3 regions of the Planococcus sp. SE5232 genome follow, and region 2 is predicted to be linked to each of the others. Evidence: predicted binding sites of a transcription regulator. Region 2 holds the regulator's gene; each other region holds the start of a gene.
What was found. Region 2 encodes Rex, which represses fermentation and respiration genes when NADH is low (regulators of the CRP and FNR family bind a similar motif). Its sites were predicted from a motif close to TTGTGAAATATTTCACAA; they were not measured.
Positions count from the first base shown of each region.

Region 1: the regulator Rex is predicted to act here: its motif matches at 3,233-3,250, upstream of ACRC6Q_RS04115 (AtpZ/AtpI family protein).
Region 3: the regulator Rex is predicted to act here: its motif matches at 3,144-3,161, upstream of ACRC6Q_RS00780 (cytochrome C oxidase subunit II).

Region 1 is NZ_JBOGCP010000001.1:854,853-860,722, forward strand. It holds gene ACRC6Q_RS04100 (bifunctional diguanylate cyclase/phosphodiesterase) at 1-806, shown strand, start outside; gene upp (uracil phosphoribosyltransferase) at 1,032-1,661, shown strand; gene wecB (non-hydrolyzing UDP-N-acetylglucosamine 2-epimerase) at 1,681-2,799, shown strand; gene ACRC6Q_RS04115 (AtpZ/AtpI family protein) at 3,403-3,624, shown strand; gene ACRC6Q_RS04120 (ATP synthase subunit I) at 3,627-3,998, shown strand; gene atpB (F0F1 ATP synthase subunit A) at 4,026-4,736, shown strand; gene atpE (F0F1 ATP synthase subunit C) at 4,791-5,015, shown strand; gene atpF (F0F1 ATP synthase subunit B) at 5,177-5,698, shown strand; gene ACRC6Q_RS04140 (F0F1 ATP synthase subunit delta) at 5,695-5,870, shown strand, end outside.
Region 2 is NZ_JBOGCP010000003.1:454,460-460,329, forward strand. It holds gene groL (chaperonin GroEL) at 1-333, opposite strand, end outside; gene groES (co-chaperone GroES) at 365-649, opposite strand; gene ACRC6Q_RS13360 (CPBP family intramembrane glutamic endopeptidase) at 765-1,700, shown strand; gene tatC (twin-arginine translocase subunit TatC) at 1,778-2,563, opposite strand; gene ACRC6Q_RS13370 (twin-arginine translocase TatA/TatE family subunit) at 2,576-2,770, opposite strand; gene ACRC6Q_RS13375 (redox-sensing transcriptional repressor Rex) at 2,861-3,493, opposite strand; gene ACRC6Q_RS13380 (ABC-F family ATP-binding cassette domain-containing protein) at 3,626-5,560, shown strand.
Region 3 is NZ_JBOGCP010000001.1:169,779-175,648, forward strand. It holds gene ACRC6Q_RS00765 (murein hydrolase activator EnvC family protein) at 1-1,322, opposite strand, end outside; gene ACRC6Q_RS00770 (universal stress protein) at 1,721-2,185, opposite strand; gene ACRC6Q_RS00775 (Crp/Fnr family transcriptional regulator) at 2,349-3,071, shown strand; gene ACRC6Q_RS00780 (cytochrome C oxidase subunit II) at 3,224-3,346, shown strand; gene ACRC6Q_RS00785 (cytochrome c oxidase subunit II) at 3,372-3,845, shown strand; gene ACRC6Q_RS00790 (b(o/a)3-type cytochrome-c oxidase subunit 1) at 3,842-5,494, shown strand.

The sequences.
Region 1 (5,870 bases), on a different contig from region 2:
GTACTGGTGAGTCCATCTGCTATTTTGAAAGTGAATATGACGAATTCATGATGAAGGATCTGCGCGTGGCCAATGAATTGACAGCAGCGATCAGACGCAATGAGGTGGGGGTTCACCTGCAGCCGAAAGTTGATTTGAAAACCGGCGAGATTCTGAGCTTTGAAGCGCTGGCTCGCTGGACGTCGCCGGATCTCGGCACCATCCCGCCGGATGTCTTTATCCCTGCTGCTGAAAAAAATGGCAAAATCCGTTTGTTGGAACAAAGCGTTTTGAAGCAGGTGCTGGAATGGCTGAAAAAAAGAGTTGAGCATGGGCTGCAGATTCGCCAAGTGGCCATCAATATATCTGCAGATCATTTCTTCCATCATTCATTCGTTCCACATTTGATGGACATGACTGCTGAATATGGCATTGATCCACAATGGATTCAATTGGAGATTACGGAGCGTATCGGCTTTGTGGATATTGAAACGGCCAATAAAGTATTCAAGCACCTGAAACATTGCGGCTTCACGACTTCGATTGATGATTTCGGGACTGGTTACTCGTCGCTCAGCTATCTGCAGAAGCTGCCTGTCGAGGAACTGAAAATTGACCGGTCCTTCATTTCCAATATGGGGGAACCGGGAACATTGGCTATCATCCGAACTATCATCCAGCTGGCGGAAAATTTGGACATGCGTGCAGTTGCTGAAGGTGTGGAAACGGAAAAAGACCGCCAAACCCTGTTGAGGCTCGGCTGTAAAGTGGGGCAGGGGTATCTGTTCTACAAGCCTATGCCGCTCAGCGAAGCTTTCTTGTTATAGGGCATCTGAAGTGCCGGCAACCGGAACATTGCTTGAATTGGAACAACTAGAAAAGAGTTATAGAGATTTTGCGGAAAACCGGGGCAATATTTCCCGGTTTTTTCTTATGGGTAAATAAACCATGGGTGAAAATAACTGAATAATAGCAAAGCGGGATCTGGCAACTTGAGCCAATGATTTTCTGTTATACTATTTAAGATAATGTGTGAAAAGGAGAGATAGGCCGTGGGAAAAGTATACGTTTTTGATCATCCGCTGATTCAGCATAAACTGACGTACATCCGTGATAAATCGACAGGTACGAAAGAGTTCCGTGAATTGGTCGACGAAATCGCTACATTGATGGCGTTCGAAATTACACGCGACTTGCCGTTGGAGGAAATCGAAGTGGAGACGCCGGTCCAGCTAGCAAAATCAAAAGTCCTTGCAGGAAAGAAATTAGGCGTCGTGCCGATTTTACGTGCAGGCATCGGCATGGTGGATGGAATTCTAAAATTGATTCCAGCTGCTAAAGTCGGACACATCGGTTTATATCGTGACCCGGTCACATTGCAGCCGGTTGAATACTATTTGAAATTGCCTTCCGATGTTCAGGAGCGGGATTTCATCGTTGTGGATCCAATGCTGGCGACAGGCGGATCAGCGATCGAAGCAGTCAACTCCATGAAGAAACGTGGGGCTACGAAAATTCGTTTCATGTGCATCATTGCAGCTCCTGAAGGTGTAGAAGCTCTTCAAGAAGCGCATCCTGATGTGGATATCTACATTGCGGCACTCGATGAAAAATTAAATGAAAAAGGATACATCGTCCCAGGTCTTGGAGATGCTGGTGACCGGTTATTCGGAACAAAATAAGAGAGCGGGGTATATCAGCTTGACGAAAAAATGGAAAGTAATGACGATATTTGGTACGCGGCCAGAAGCCATCAAAATGGCGCCGCTTGTTCTGGAACTTCAAAAACATCCTGACACCATCGAACCATTGGTGACAGTGACAGCGCAGCACAGAGAAATGCTGGACCAGGTGCTGGAGACATTCCAAATCACGCCTGACTTCGATTTGAACATCATGAAGGAACGCCAGACATTGACCGATGTAACGATGCGCGCCATGCAGGGTCTTGATGCAGTCATGAAAGAAGCGAAACCGGATATTGTCCTGGTACATGGCGATACGACGACAACTTTCGCTGCCAGCCTTGCTGCCTTCTATAATCAGGTTGCCGTTGGCCATGTTGAGGCGGGCTTGCGTACGCACAATAAATATTCGCCGTATCCGGAAGAAATGAACCGTCAGCTGACGGGTGTCATGGCCGATATTCATTTTTCACCAACTGAAAAATCAGCTCAGAACCTTCTCGATGAAAACAAAAAGGAAGAAACGATCTACATCACCGGCAATACAGCCATCGACGCACTTCAAACAACAGTGCGCGAAACCTATACGCACCCAATCCTTGAGAAGATCGGCACGGACCGCATGATTCTTTTGACTGCACACCGCCGTGAAAATCTTGGACAGCCGATGCGCAATATGTTCCGTGCCATCAAACGCCTGATTGAAGAACACGATGATATTCAAGTGGTCTATCCGGTACATATGAATCCAGCTGTGCGTGAAGTGGCGGATGAAGTATTGGGCCGTGATCCGCGCATCCATTTGATTGAGCCGCTGGAAGTTCTGGACTTCCATAACTTTGCAGCCCGCTCATTCTTTATCCTGACCGATTCGGGCGGGATTCAAGAAGAAGCGCCTTCACTTGGCAAGCCGGTACTGGTTTTGCGAGATACCACTGAACGCCCTGAAGGAATCAGCGCAGGAACCTTGAAGCTGGCTGGAACAGACGAAGAGACGATTTATGGAATGGCTAAAGAATTGCTGACGGATGAAGACGCTTATAAAGCGATGTCCCAAGCATCCAATCCATACGGAGACGGCAAAGCTTCGGCGCGGATCGTCGAAGCACTGCATGTGTATTTTTCGAAACTGTGATTGGCTGAACGGCCGATTCCGCTTTTCTGGTGTCCAGTTGCAAGCGCCTAGCTCTTCGGGATGTAAGCCACTCTGGCTGTGCGGCTGAAAACATACCGCTTCGCCAGAGCGTCTTACCCCTGTCAGAGCTGAACAGGCACTTTCACTTTTCTTTTGTCCAGCTTCATCGGCCAACTCCTCGGGTCGTAAGCCGGTCTTCCTGTGTGGCAAAAAGCGCCACTTCGGAATTCCGTCTTACGCCTGTCGGAGCTGAACGGCCGATTCCGCTTTTCTGGTGTCCAGTTGCAAGCGCCTAGCTCTTCGGGTCATAAGTCAATCCGGCTGTGTGGCAAAGAGCGCCACTTCGCCGAATTGCCTTATGCCTGTCAGAGCTGAACAGGCACTTTCACTTTTCTGTACAAAGTTTGTCGACAATATGTCAGAGGAAAATCGCTTGTGAAGTTTTTCACTTCTACTAATTGACATGATTTTACCCCTATTGTATGCTTACAAAGGGTATGCATGAGAAGGTTTTCTTACATATATTATGTGGTTTTGGAAGCCTGATGCGACGGTCCTTTTTAAGGGTTTAATGTCAAATCAACGAGGTTCGAGGGGGTTATCATGCGCCCAACAAAAAGTCCCTTACAAGCGATGGCGCTTTACAGTGCCATCCTCTCACAACTTGTCGGGTCCGCGCTTTTCGGTGTGTTCACAGGTATGTGGCTCGATGAAAAGCTCGGAACCGCCCCGTTTTTCATGATCATCTGCCTAGTCATAGGCATCACTGCCGGTGTTTGGGCAATGCTTCAGACCGTCCGCAAATTCGAATCAGGAGACAAGTAAAAATGGATGGACTTAGGGAGATATATACAAGACTGAAAAAGATGATTTTTTTCATCTTGGCGTTCTACGTTATTGGTTGGGGGTTTACCCCTTATCAAGAAGTGTTCGCCGGTCTCATCATCGGAACTTTGTTCGGCATTTACAACATGTGGATTCTGGTTCGGCGGATGGAGAAATTCGACCGCGCGGTGGCTGAAGGCTCGAAAGTTCGTTCGCTTGGAACGGCATTACGGTTTGCATCAGGTGTTGCAGCTGTGGCGATCGCCATTTTATTCGCAGAGCACATTCACTTGGTCAGTACGGTAATTGGGTTGATGGTCCCTTATGCTCTGTTGTTAACAGAGCGGATTGTTTATCACGTGAAACACCATTAAGAATGTGGAAAGAGAGGTGAAACTATCGTGGAACATGGCGCTCCTATGCTCGAGGTGTTCGGGATCTGGTTCAACCTATCGAACGTTATGATGCTGCTTATAGCCGCTCTTATCGTCTTCCTTATTGCTTTTATCTCCACACGGAACCTGCAGCTTAAACCGACGGGCATGCAGAACTTCATGGAATGGATCATGGATTTCGTAAAAGGGATAATCAAAAGCAATATGGATTGGAAAGATGGTGGCCGATTCCATGTTCTTGGAATCACCCTGATTATGTTCATTTTTGTTTCGAACATGTTAGGCCTTCCATTTGCAATAGTTGTCAACGGAGATCTTTGGTGGAAATCACCAACAGCTGATCCGACGGTAACGATGACATTGGCCGCAATGGTGCTAATCTTGAGCCATTATTATGGTATCAAGCTGAAAGGGCTTAAAGGATATGCCGGAGGCTACATCAAGCCGATGAAATTCTTGTTCCCATTGAACATCATTGAGGAATTCGCAAATACGCTGACACTCGGTCTGCGTCTTTACGGTAACATCTATGCGGGGGAAATCCTGTTGACTTTGTTGGCAGGCCTCGCATCAGCAGGTGCATTTGGATTTGCATCAGCCATCGTACCAATGATGGCATGGCAAGGCTTCTCGATCTTTATCGGGGCAATCCAAGCGTTTATTTTCGTTATGTTGACGATGGTCTACATGTCGCATAAAGTTGCCGACGATCATTGAGTATAAACTGCTCGTAGAGCAAAAAAAACAACTATCCTGAGGAGGACACATTAAATGACAGGTTCATTAGGTTTATTAGCAGCAGCAATCGCAGTAGGTTTAGCAGCACTAGGTGCAGGTATCGGTAACGGTCTTATCGTTTCAAAAACAGTTGAAGGTATCGCTCGCCAGCCAGAAGCACGCGGCGTCCTACAAACAACAATGTTCATCGGTGTTGCATTGGTAGAGGCATTGCCAATCATCGCTGTAGTTATCGCGTTCATCGTTATGAACCAATAGTATTTCTATACAAAAAGTTAAATGGTGGGGATGCTTCGATATGGTTTTCGCCATTTAAACTTGTATGAAGCAATTTGCTTTTGAAAATCCATCTTACGACAGATAAAGATCTTACTATAGAAGAAATTGTATTTTAGGCTCTTGAAGGGAGTGAAACAATCGTGTTTTTTGATCACCTCGTACTCGGTGCAACCGGGGAGTTTTTGAATATTGGAGACATCCTTGCTACACTTGTTATCTTCATTTTGCTAATGTTGCTTTTGAAGAAATTCGCATGGGGTCCTTTGATGGGCGTAATGCAGCAGCGTGAAGATTTGATCAAGAGTGAAATCGAAACTGCTGAAAACAGCCGTCTGGAATCTCAGAAATTGCTTGAAGAGCAGCGCAGCCTTCTTAAAGATGCGCGTACGCAAGCACAGGAAATCGTTGAAAACGCTAAAAAGCAAGGCGACGTTTCGCGTGAGGAAATCATTACGACAGCGCGTGCTGAGTCTGGCCGTATGAAAGAAGCTGCGGTTCAAGAAATTGCCAACGAAAGAGATAAAGCTATTTCAGCTGTTCGTGAAGAAGTTGTGGCATTGTCATTGCTTGCTGCTACGAAAGTGCTTGAAAAAGAAATCTCTGAGGAAGACAACCGTCAGTTGATTAACGAAACGATTGCGAAGGCAGGCGAAGTTCAGTGAGTCAAGTTGCAGAACGCTACGCTCTAGCATTGTTCGAAGTTGCTCAAAAGCATGAATCGTCATTGGATGTAGAGCAGGATTTGCGTGAAGTGAAAAAGGTCTTCGAAATGACCCCGGAACTTTACAATTTGATCGTTTCTCCAAAACTTTCTGCTGATAAAAGAACAAACCT
Region 2 (5,870 bases):
ATTCGCGCCCGCTGTAACGTTCTTCAACCCTTCACGGATCATTGCCTGTGCAAGAACCGTTGCTGTTGTTGTTCCGTCACCAGCGATGTCGTTTGTTTTAGAAGCAACTTCCGCAACAAGTTTCGCTCCCATGTTTTCAAAAGCATTTTCAAGTTCAATTTCTTTCGCAATCGTTACACCATCATTGGTGATCAACGGCGAACCGAATTTTTTCTCAAGTACTACGTTGCGCCCTTTTGGCCCAAGTGTCACTTTTACTGCATCTGCTAATTTATCTACGCCTTTCAGCATTAAACTGCGTGCGTCTTCACTGAACTTAATATCTTTTGCCATGTTTAGCTTCCTCCTGTGTCGTTGGTTTATTTTAGCCTAAAACTGCTAATATGTCGTTTTCACGTAAAATCAAGTATTCTTTGCCTTCATATTTCAATTCAGATCCTGCGTATTTCGAGAAGATGACGCGGTCGCCAGCTTGCACGTCCAATTCTGTGCGCTGCCCATTTTCACGGATAAGTCCATTTCCTACAGCGATCACATGGCCCTCCTGCGGTTTTTCCTGTGCTGATCCCGGCAAGACGATACCGCTTGACGTTTTTTCTTCCGCTTCGATGAGCTCAATAATTACACGATCTCCTAGTGGTCTTAACAATTGAAACACCCTCCTCAAATTATCTAAATGTTCTCGCTTAGCACTCTCAACCTCTGAGTGCTAACCCACTACCAAGTTTAATAAAATCTTCTGTCTTTTGCAAGCAGGAACCATCATGATTTTGATTTCTTTGCGGTTGTTCTTTGAAAGCTCTACAATAGAAAGAGCATCCATCAGTGAAAGGAATTACATCATGCCCACCAAAAGAAAAACTTTTATAGACAATTTTTTAAAAAATGACCATACGTCACGGCCAAAAACCAAAAACAACAACGGCGGCTCCCGCCCGAAATCCCAGGGCAAAAAGACTCCGTTGTATGTATTATTGATTTTCATCGCTGCACAGCTTTCCCCGATTCTGTTTATCGCTCCTACCCTAAGTTACTTTCAGGGACAGGGAATGGACCAAGAAGCCGCGGCTGCCGCTACATCAGGCTGGCTGATTTTCCTGACGATGGGCATCGGCTTCCTTCTTACCTTGTTCGTCATTTTCCGGGACAAGCGCTTTTTTGATATTTGGCGAGGCACGAAATCCACTGTCTTCATGTCAGTCGTCTGGGGTCTTCTGGGTTTCCTGCTGCTGCTGATCGGACAGTCGATCGCCGCTTTAATTGAAATGCAGCTTCTTGGCATTGAACCAGGTTCTGAGAATACCGCTTCACTGGTCAACATCGCTGAAGCGGTGCCGTTCGCAATCATATCGATCGTATTGTTTGGACCGATTCTCGAAGAACTGGTTTTCCGCCGCGTCCTGTTCGGTTCGCTTAATCAAACGACCAATTTCTTTTTCGCAACAGCCATCAGTGCGTTGGTGTTTGCTTTGATCCATTTTGATTTCACACATTTGCTGCTGTACTTTACTACCGGATTGATCTTGGCATTTCTGTACCAGAAAACCAAGCGCATCATCACCCCCATCATCGCCCATATCTGTTTGAACGGATACGTCATGTTGATTCAACTTAATATGGATAAGATCCTTGAGTTCCAAAAACAGATGGAAGAGCTTCAAACTGCAGGTTTCTTCTTCTTTCAATACCTAATAAAATAGCATTAAAAATGAACGAGCTATGCAGCGTATATGCTGCATAGCCCGTTTTTCTTCAATAAGAAAAAACCTTCCCCGATTCAATTCGGTGGAAGGCTTTGTTGTTTGATGGCTTCTTGCTGTTCTTCGATGATTTGCTGCTGCTCGGCTTTCAAAAACTTGCGGTAGCCGATTTTGGCGATGATGACACTGAACTCATACAGAATGATCAGCGGCAAGGTCACGATCATATGGGAGACGATGTCCGGCGGGGTGATGAAAGCCGCGATAATCACCAATCCAAGATAGGAATACTTGCGGTATTTCGTCATCAGCATCGGTGTGATGATACCGAGCCTCGTCAGAAACAGCATCAGTACAGGCAGCTGGAAGATCAAGCCGAAGGGCAAAGTGATCTGGAACAGAAATTGGAAGTACTCATTGATGCCGATGGTTTCCTGTATGTCCATATTGTCAGAGATATTCAACATAAATCCGATGACGTAAGGAAACAGGATCAAATAGGCAAACGCGATCCCGCCCAAAAACAACAGCAGGGAAAACGGAATATAACTTAACGTCGCTCTCCGCTCTTTATCGAGAAGTCCTGGACTGATAAATGCCCAAAACTGATACATGATCAAAGGAGACGTGATGATCAACGCTAAAATCATCGTTACCTGCATGAAGATCTTCAACGGATCTGTAATTTTGAACGCATTCAGGGTAAGGTCTTTCGCTTCTTCCGTATACTGCAGATACTGGATCAGCGGCTGCGCAAGAAAAAAGCTGACAATAATCGCTAATACAAAGAAAACGACTACAATGGTCAGCCGTTTTCTGAGTTCAACTATATGTTCAACTAACGTCATATCTTTTTCTGTCATCAGACAAACATCCTATCGTATTTCCTTTTGCTCGTCTTTCTTTTTCAAATCTACTTTATCGTCGTCATCGTCTACAAGTCCTTTTGTAGCGTTTTTGAATTCACGCAAAGACGAACCGAATGCTTTTCCAAGTTCCGGAAGCTTTTTGGGACCGAAAACTAGCAAGGCAACAACACCGATAATAATGATACTCATTGGACCTGGCATACGTGGCACCTCCTGTATTATGGCTCTATTTTACATCATTAGAGCCGTTTTGGCTATTTGCAAAGCGCTAGTAAATGTGAAGGTTTTAAGTCATTGCTGCTTGATCTGGTAAATCAATGACTGCAGTTCAACTGACAGATCGATGGTCTGTACACGGATATGGTCGGGCACCGAAATTCGCACCGGCGTAAAATTTAAAATCCCTTTGATATCAGTCTTCGCCAAACGGTCTGTCACTTCCTGTGCTGATCGTGACGGCACCGTCAAAATAACCAGTTCTACCCCGTATTCTTTGATTTTCTCTTCAATTTTATCGGGATGGTAGGTATCGATATCGCTGATCTTTTCGCCTTCTTGCGGGCTGTTCGAATCGAATGCGACAATGATTTTCGTATTGTGGTTGCGATGGAAATTATACTTTAAAAATGCACTGCCGAGTCCCCCGACTCCAATTAATGCTACATTGGTGGCTTCGTCCTGATCCAGTGTTTTACGGAAAAAGAGCAGCAGCTCCTGAACGTCATAGCCATAGCCCTTTTTGCCAAGCGCACCCAGATGTGAAAAATCACGTCGGATGGTAGCAGAGTCGATTTTCATCGCTTCGCTCAATTCCTGTGAAGAAATCCTTTTTTGTCCTGCATTCGCGAAGTTTTGAAGGAAACGGTAGTATAGCGGCAGCCTTTTGGTCGTGGCTTGCGGAATTTTAGATGTCTCATGTAACATACGCTTTCGCATCCTCCTGAGGTGTTGTCAAATCGCTTTCATCTTACATTAGGAACCTTGATATGTAAAGACTTGTGCAATTGCGAACAAACGCCCCATCAGCTACACTTAAGAAGAATAGAGGTGACCTATATGATTGTTTTGCAAGTAAATCAAGTCCATAAATCATTTGGCGCGGAGGAGATTCTTTCCGGCGTCAAATTAGAAGTACAGCATCGGGACCGCGTAGCATTGGTAGGCCGCAACGGTGCGGGAAAATCCACATTACTGAAAATCATCGCCGGTGAACTCTCCCACGACAGCGGCGATATCAGCATGCCGAAAGATTTGACGATCGGCTATTTGGAACAACAGACGAATCTTGAATCGGATGCTACCGTCTGGAATGAAATGATGACGATTTTCCACCATTTCCGTGAACAGGAAGCAAAACTTCGCCGACTGGAAGCACAGATGGCCAAGCCTGACATATACAATAACCCGGAAGAAAACGACAAGGTCATGAAGGAATATGACCTGCTTCAAACGAATTTCAAAGATGCAGGCGGCTATCAATACGAATCGGACACACGGGCTATTCTGCATGGCATGAAATTCTATCCGGAGGACTACGACAAGAAAGTGGTGTCGCTATCCGGGGGCCAGAAAACACGCCTGATGTTGGCGAAACATCTGCTCAGCAAGCCCCAACTGCTTATTCTTGATGAACCGACCAACCATTTGGACATTGAGACGCTGAGCTGGCTGGAGAACTACCTGAAGAATTACCCGGGCGCTTTGCTGATTGTTTCCCACGACCGGTATTTCCTCGATCAGGTGGTGACGCTGGTCTATGAAGTTTCCCGCCACCGCGTCAAAAAGTATACTGGCAACTACAGCCGGTACCTGGACGAAAAAGCGAAGCAATACGAACTGGACCAAAAGCAATTCGAGAAACAGCAAGGCGAAAAAGCCAAGCTGGAGGACTATGTCCAGCGCAACCTGGCCAGGGCTTCAACCACCAAAATGGCGCAAAGCCGCAGGAAAACCCTGCAGAAAACCGAATGGATGGATGCACCCGACGGCAATGAAAAATCAGCCCGCTTCGGCTTCACCATCGACAAGCAAAGCGGCAACGATGTACTGAATGTCCAGTCGCTGAAAATCGGCTACAGCAGCAAGCCGGTGTCCGAAAATATCTCACTGAAGCTTTACCGGCAGGAAAGCCTGGCGCTGGTCGGTCCAAACGGTGTCGGCAAATCGACTTTACTGAAAACCATCATGAAAGAACTGAAGCCGCTCGATGGGGACATCCATTACGGCACCGGCATTCAATTTGGGTATTATGATCAGGAGCAGGCCAATTTAAAGGGCAATAAATTAGTCTTGAATGAATTATGGGATGATTATCCCCTCATCAACGAAAAAGACATACGCGGCATCCTGGGACGTTTCCTATTTACAGGCGACGATGTACTGAAACCGGTCTCCACCCTATCTGGCGGCGAGAAGGCGCGAGTGGCCCTTGCCAAACTGATGATGCAAAAAGCCAATGTCCTGTTGCTCGATGAGCCGACCAACCATTTAGACCTCGACAGCAAAGAAGTGCTTGAAAATGCGTTATTGGATTATCCGGGCACTTTGCTTTTTGTATCGCATGACCGCTACTTCATGAACCGGATCGCCACAAAAGTCATCGAACTCACACAGGACGGAACAACCGAATACTTGGGTGATTACGATTATTATGTGGAGAAAAAACTGGAAGTTGCCGAATTGAAGGCTCTTGATGAAGCCGGTTCAGTAACCGAAGTAAAAGTTGCGGCTCCCGCTTCCACTTCACAAATCGATAAGGAAGCGAAAAAACTGGAACGCCAGCTGGTCCGCCAATCCGAAGAAGTCGAACAGGTTATGGAAAAATTGGATCTGCAAATCACAGACATCGAAGAACAATTGTGTGAACCTGAAATCTTCCAGGACCATGAACGGGTTTTGCCCCTTCAAAATCAATTGGAAGAGCTGAAAGCAGCTCACGAAGAAACGATGACCCAATGGCTTGAACTTCAGGAAAAAATTGAAAATATTTAATTTAAACCGGCTATTAAATTAGCCGGTTTTTTTGTTACTATATATAGGTCAATAGGATATCGTGAAATATTTATTTCCACAGATTTCTCCACAATACTTCGCTTGTCTAATCAACTGTCAACAGGCTTTTCCACATTATCCACAGGTTACGTAAATGTTATACACATAGTTTTCCACTCTAAAGTACACAATATATAGGATAACCACCTTTTACCCCCTAGTTAGTAACAGTTTATTCACAAATTGTGCATAAGTACAAATGTTCTCTATTGACAGAACAATTATGATTTGCAATGTGAAAGTCTGAATT
Region 3 (5,870 bases), on a different contig from region 2:
GGAGCAGGGTTGACGGCATTCGAGCGTGCGCCGTTCCACGGTCCTACATGAATTTCAAAGTGAAGATGCGTGCCTGTTGAACGGCCGGTGTTGCCCATGCCGCCTACTTGCTGGCCTTGTCCGACTGACTGTCCAACCGATACATTGATCGAGTTCATATGAGCATATACAGTAGCGTGAGTCTGGCCGTTGATGGAATGCGTAAGAACAACCACATTTCCATATCCGCCCATGTTGCCGGCGTACGAAACAATTCCGCTCGCTGCAGCAACAATCGGTGTACCCGGTGAATTGGCAATATCCATTCCAAGATGTGATTCTGCTCCGGCTCCGATATCACGGCCGCCGAATCCAGAAGTGAAACGTCCAGTTGATGGCAAGATGAATGTTGAGCTGCCGGCATTGGAAGAAACAGAAGCTTGTGTAACGGTTGCTGCAGGTGCCGCTGAAGCTGCAGATGCGGCTGCTTGGCGCTGAGCTTCCGCTTTACGTGCAGCTGCTTCTTTAGCTAGGCGTTCTTGTTCTGCTTTTCTGGCGATTTCTGCCAGGCGTGCTTGTTCTGCGCCAATTTTCTTGGCGAGATCTGAGCTGATATTCATCGCTTTATTATGTTCCGCTTCAAGAGCTGATTTCTCTTTAGCCAATCGTCCCTGTTCGGCTTTTAGATCTTTTTCAAGTTGTGCCTGTTTATTCTTTTGAGCATCCAGTGAATTCTTCAAGTCGACCAATTCCGCTTTTTTAGCTTCCTGTTCAGCCAACTTCGTTTCCACTTCTGCTTTTTGTTCAGCCAGCAATTTTTTATCTGCAGCTTGTTCACGCATAATTTCACGGTCTGCTTCGATCAAGATGTTAACTGCTGAGAAACGGTCAATGAAATCAACAAAGCTGTTTGCTCCAAGAAGTACATCTATGTAATCTACTGAGCCGCCACTTAATTGGATGGCACGAGCTCGTTCTTTCAGAAGCTCTTCACGCTCCGCAATTTTTCTTTCCAATTCTTCAATGGACTTTCTCAACTCGTCAATTTCGACTTTCGTTTGGTCGATCTCGGCTTGAGCCACGTCAATTTTGGTTTGTGTTTCGATGATTTGGTTATCCAATTCGCGGATTTTTGCGATGATTTTTTCGAGTGTGGTTTGATTTTGGGAGATTTCACTTGTTTTTTGTTGAATCCCTGAGTTCAATTCACTTTGTTTCTGTTGAACCTCTTGTTGCTTCTTTTCTAAATCACTTAGTTTATCTGCATTTGCAGTCGGCATGAACATCGTTAAAGCCAGTACTGCTGATAATGCAATCATCATAATTTTTGATAATGAATTCAAACTCTCGCGCCCCTTTCATTTTCCGTGGCTATCTATAAGTTATACTGATAAATTTTTTACATAATCGATAATTTCCTTGGCATTTGAGTGGCCATAGGAAAAATCCAGCAGACCCATTGTACCACCGCATAAACCTGTTTATTATTACAGTTTCTTATCAATTAGAAGGCGAACATGACAAAATGTCAGAATATAAGGTTGAATCTGCTGGTTTATAGCATTAATATGATTTTTTAGTGAAATAACGTTATATTGAAAACGAGGACTTGATATTTATCTGACTATTTACATGATTTATTGCTTCTAGGATAAAAGACGAAGATAGGATAGGACGAGAGAAGATGTAAAAGGGCAAAAAAAAAGCCTTCCCCGGAATTTAGTTTGGGAAGGACTTTCGATTATTCTTCTGCTAATACGTCAGCTTGTTCTCTGCGAACGACCAGTACATCACATTTGGCAGAACGGACAATCCGTTCAGAAACGCTGCCCATGATAAACCGTTCAGCGGCATTCAATCCAGTAGCGCCGCAAACGATGACATCGATGTTCAATTTAGGTGCCAGTTCTTTAGGAATGGCGACTTTAGGGACTCCGTATTCAATAATGACATTTACATCCTTTACGCCGGCAGCCAATGCTTCTTCTTTATATTTGGCCAGCAGCTCCTGGGATGTTTTTTTCGTGCGGTCTGCAATTGTCCGATCGTAAGCCTCGATGGAACCGAATGAACGGTTATCGATAATGTGGGCCAGATGCAAGGTGGCATTGTTCCGGGCTGCAGCTGCAGCACCTTTCTTAAATGCCAATTCTGCTTCTTTGGAACCGTCTACTGCTACTAAAATATTGGAATATTTTAAAGTCATTCAGCATTCCTCCTCGTCTCTATACTAGGAACTTCGCTGTCGCCATCGGGAGTTCCTTCTTATCTGTCACATTCTTTTGAAAAAGGGTGTCGAAGTCATGAACTTTTGCACGGATAAAAGGAAATTCATGTTAAAATAAATGAAATAGAAGAGTGCGGAAGACATGTTGAAAGGTGGCTATAAAGTGAAGACCGGTGCAGTAAACACGAATGGCCTGACAGGGATGGAAGAATTGCTGTCAATACGCCATCAAACCAAAGAATTGAAAAAGGATAGTTACTTGTTCCATGAGGGAGATGCCATCAGCGGGGTATTCATCATTCGCTCCGGGAAAATACGGATTGAAAAAGTGACACCGAACGGTCGGGAGCTTACGCTGAAAATCTGCGGTCCGGGACAGCTTGTTGGAGAAGTGACAATTTTTTCTGAAGCACCTAAATACATGCTGGATGCCCGTGCGATTGAAGACACGGTATGCCTTCATATTTCAATAAATGATCTGGAAGAAGCCTTGCTGTCGAATGCGCGGCTGTCCATCGCCTTTATGAAATGGATGGGAATCGATCAGCAGAAAACTCAGACGAAATTCCGGGATTTGCTGCTGCACGGTAAAAAAGGAGCGCTGTATTCGACCTTAATCAGACTTTCCAACAGTTATGGGGTTGTAACAGAAAAAGGGACGCTGATCGACCTGGTCCTGACTAACCAGGACCTGGCGAATTTCTGTGGAATGACCAGGGAAGTGGTCAACCGCATGCTGAATGATTTGAAAAAGAATGGCATAGTGAGTTTACTTGAAGGGAAAATCCTTATTCACGATATGAGCCATTTAAAGACAGAAACAAATTGTGAAAACTGTCCCATTTATTTATGTAAAATTGATTAATAGGAGAGCTTGCCCATGTGGCGAGCTCTTTTTTTGTCTAAAATTTGTCAATCTATTAAAAATGAGGTTCAAGTGTGAGAAATGTCACAGTGCCATGAAGGACGATAGCATAGGCTGAAAGTAAGAACAAAAAGCATTAGAGGTGAGAAGAAATGAGTCAGGAAAACCGGGAGCCGGAGGCCAATCTAAAAGGAACTTTAGTAAGTGTTTTCATAGTGGGATTGATCATCATCGTGATGTGGGTCGCCGTTTATTTATTGTACGTAGCCCGTTAAGGCAGGACGAAAGGAGTAGGTTTAAATGCATCTTCATAAATATGAAAAAATTTGGCTGGTGTTCGGTATTGCATCGCTGATTGTATTTTTAAGCGTGGTCGGAGTGAGCGCCTTTTCTCAAGATCACACCCCAGCTGGAGGGATGGAAACAATAGATCCCCAAAAAGTGAATGAAACAGCGCCATTTGATAACCCGGGTGTAACCCAATTGGATGAAGACACGTATCAGGCTACGATCGTAGCAATGGCCTTCGGATACCAGGCACCGGACTTAAGAGTGCCGGTCGGCAAGGAAATTATTTTTAAAGTGACCAGCACCGACGTGGTCCACAGTCTTACAATCGATGATACAAAAGTCAATATGATGGTCGTTCCAGGCCGTATTACAACAAAATCCTACACGTTTGAAGAACCGGGCACATATTTAATTCTTTGCAATGAATACTGTGGAACGGGTCACCATATGATGTATACAGAGATAGAGGTGTACGAAGAATGATTGCTGTGCAAGATCGAAAAATCGCTTTATGGAATATCGGCGTAGCTTATGCTGCATTTCTAATAGGTACATTATGCGGACTGCTTCAGGTTTTTATCCGCAATGACGCTCTTCAATTACCGGCTTGGCTGGACTATTATCAAATTTTAACGGCGCACGGGGTCTTACTCGCACTTGTATTTACGACATTTTTCATTTTTGGATTCTTTATTACCGGTATGAGCAAAAGCCTCGGAAGCTTCGGGCCGAAAGTCCGCTTGTTTTCCTGGATCGGTTTTTGGGTGACGTTGCTTGGAACGGTCATGGCAACAGCAATGATCGTGGCCGGTGAAGCTTCCGTCATGTACACCTTTTATGCACCACTTCAGGCAAGCGGCTTTTACTATGTAGGGCTTGCTCTTGTCATCGTCGGAACCTGGATCAGCAGTTTCGCGCTGGTCGGACATTACAGAGTATGGCGGAAAAACAATAAAGGGCAGTTGAGCCCGTTATTCGCTTTCATGACCATCACCACCATCATCATGTGGATCATCGCTTGTCTTGGTGTCGTGGCGACAGTATTGTTCCAATACATTCCTTGGGCGTTCGGCTGGACCGATACCATTGATGTGGAACTCAGCCGTACCTTGTTCTGGTTCTTTGGACATCCGCTCGTGTATTTCTGGCTATTGCCTGCATACATGGCCTGGTATGTTATCGTACCGAAGATCCTGGGCGTAAAAGTATTCAGTGATTCCTTGGCACGTTTGTCTTTCGTACTCTTTATCCTGTTCTCCATTCCTGTCGGATTCCACCATCAGCTGACAGAACCGGGAATTTCGAACTTCTGGAAATTCCTTCAGGTGGTGTTGACATTCATGGTCATCGTGCCTTCATTGATGACCGCGTTCTCGATGTTCGCGACATTTGAAATCGCGGGACGGAAAAATGGCGGAAAAGGCATTTTCGGATGGTTTACGAAATTGCCGTGGAGAGATATCCGCTTTACATCGATTTTCATCGCCATGGCGTTCTTTATCCCCGGTGGAGCTGGCGGAATCATCAATGCAAGCTTCCAGTTGAACGAAGTTGTCCATAATACGCTATGGATTGTCGGACATTTCCACATTACGGTTGGAACTCCAGTGGCCATGACATTCATGGGATTGACGTTCTGGCTGATTCCTTATCTGACAGGCAGAAAATTCACCAAGTCCATGAAAGTTCTTGGACTGGTCCAAATCATCACCTGGTCAATCGGTATGCTTTTGATGTCAACAGCGCAGCATCTTCTGGGCCTACTCGGAGCGCCAAGAAGAACCGCGTATTCCGGCTATAACGATCACCCAGCTGCCATGGAATGGTTTGATGGCATCTTGACGAACCACGTCACGATGGCAATTGGAGGAAGTATATTATTCGTATCGGCGATGATCCTCATCTATATCGTTATTATGACGATGTTCCTGTCGCCTAAAGCGGTGGAGCCGAAGGATGTGGTTGACTTCCCGATGGCGGAAAGCGACATGACCCGTACGCCGAAATGGCTGGAGAATTGGTGGATTTGGATTGGTCTCGCTGTTGCACTCATTGTCATCGCTTATGCAATTCCGTTAAGCCATATGATTCAACATGCACCGCCAGGCTCAGAAGGATTCAAAACTTGGTAGGAGTTGAGGAACAATGTTCACGATGGTACTTTCATTAATGGTTGTTTTTATCGCATTCACGGCAATGCTGGTTGAAATCTCTTCTACAGAAGAGTAAGCGGAAGGCAGCAGCACCAGTTTTTTAAGGAAACGTAGATAAAATCATAGAAAAGAGTCCTTTGCCGGGTCGGCAAAGGGCTTTTTTTCGGCTTCTGGCAGGTGTGTTGTGGATTTATAGGCGCTCAAAAAGATTTGTGGTCGTTCAGGAGGATTTGTGGGCGCTCAAAAAGATTTGTGGTCGTTCAGGAGGATTTGTGGGCGTTCAAAAAGATTTATGGTCGCTCAGGAGAATTTGCAGCCGTTCAGCCAAAATCCTCCACGAGCTTGGACGCAAGCC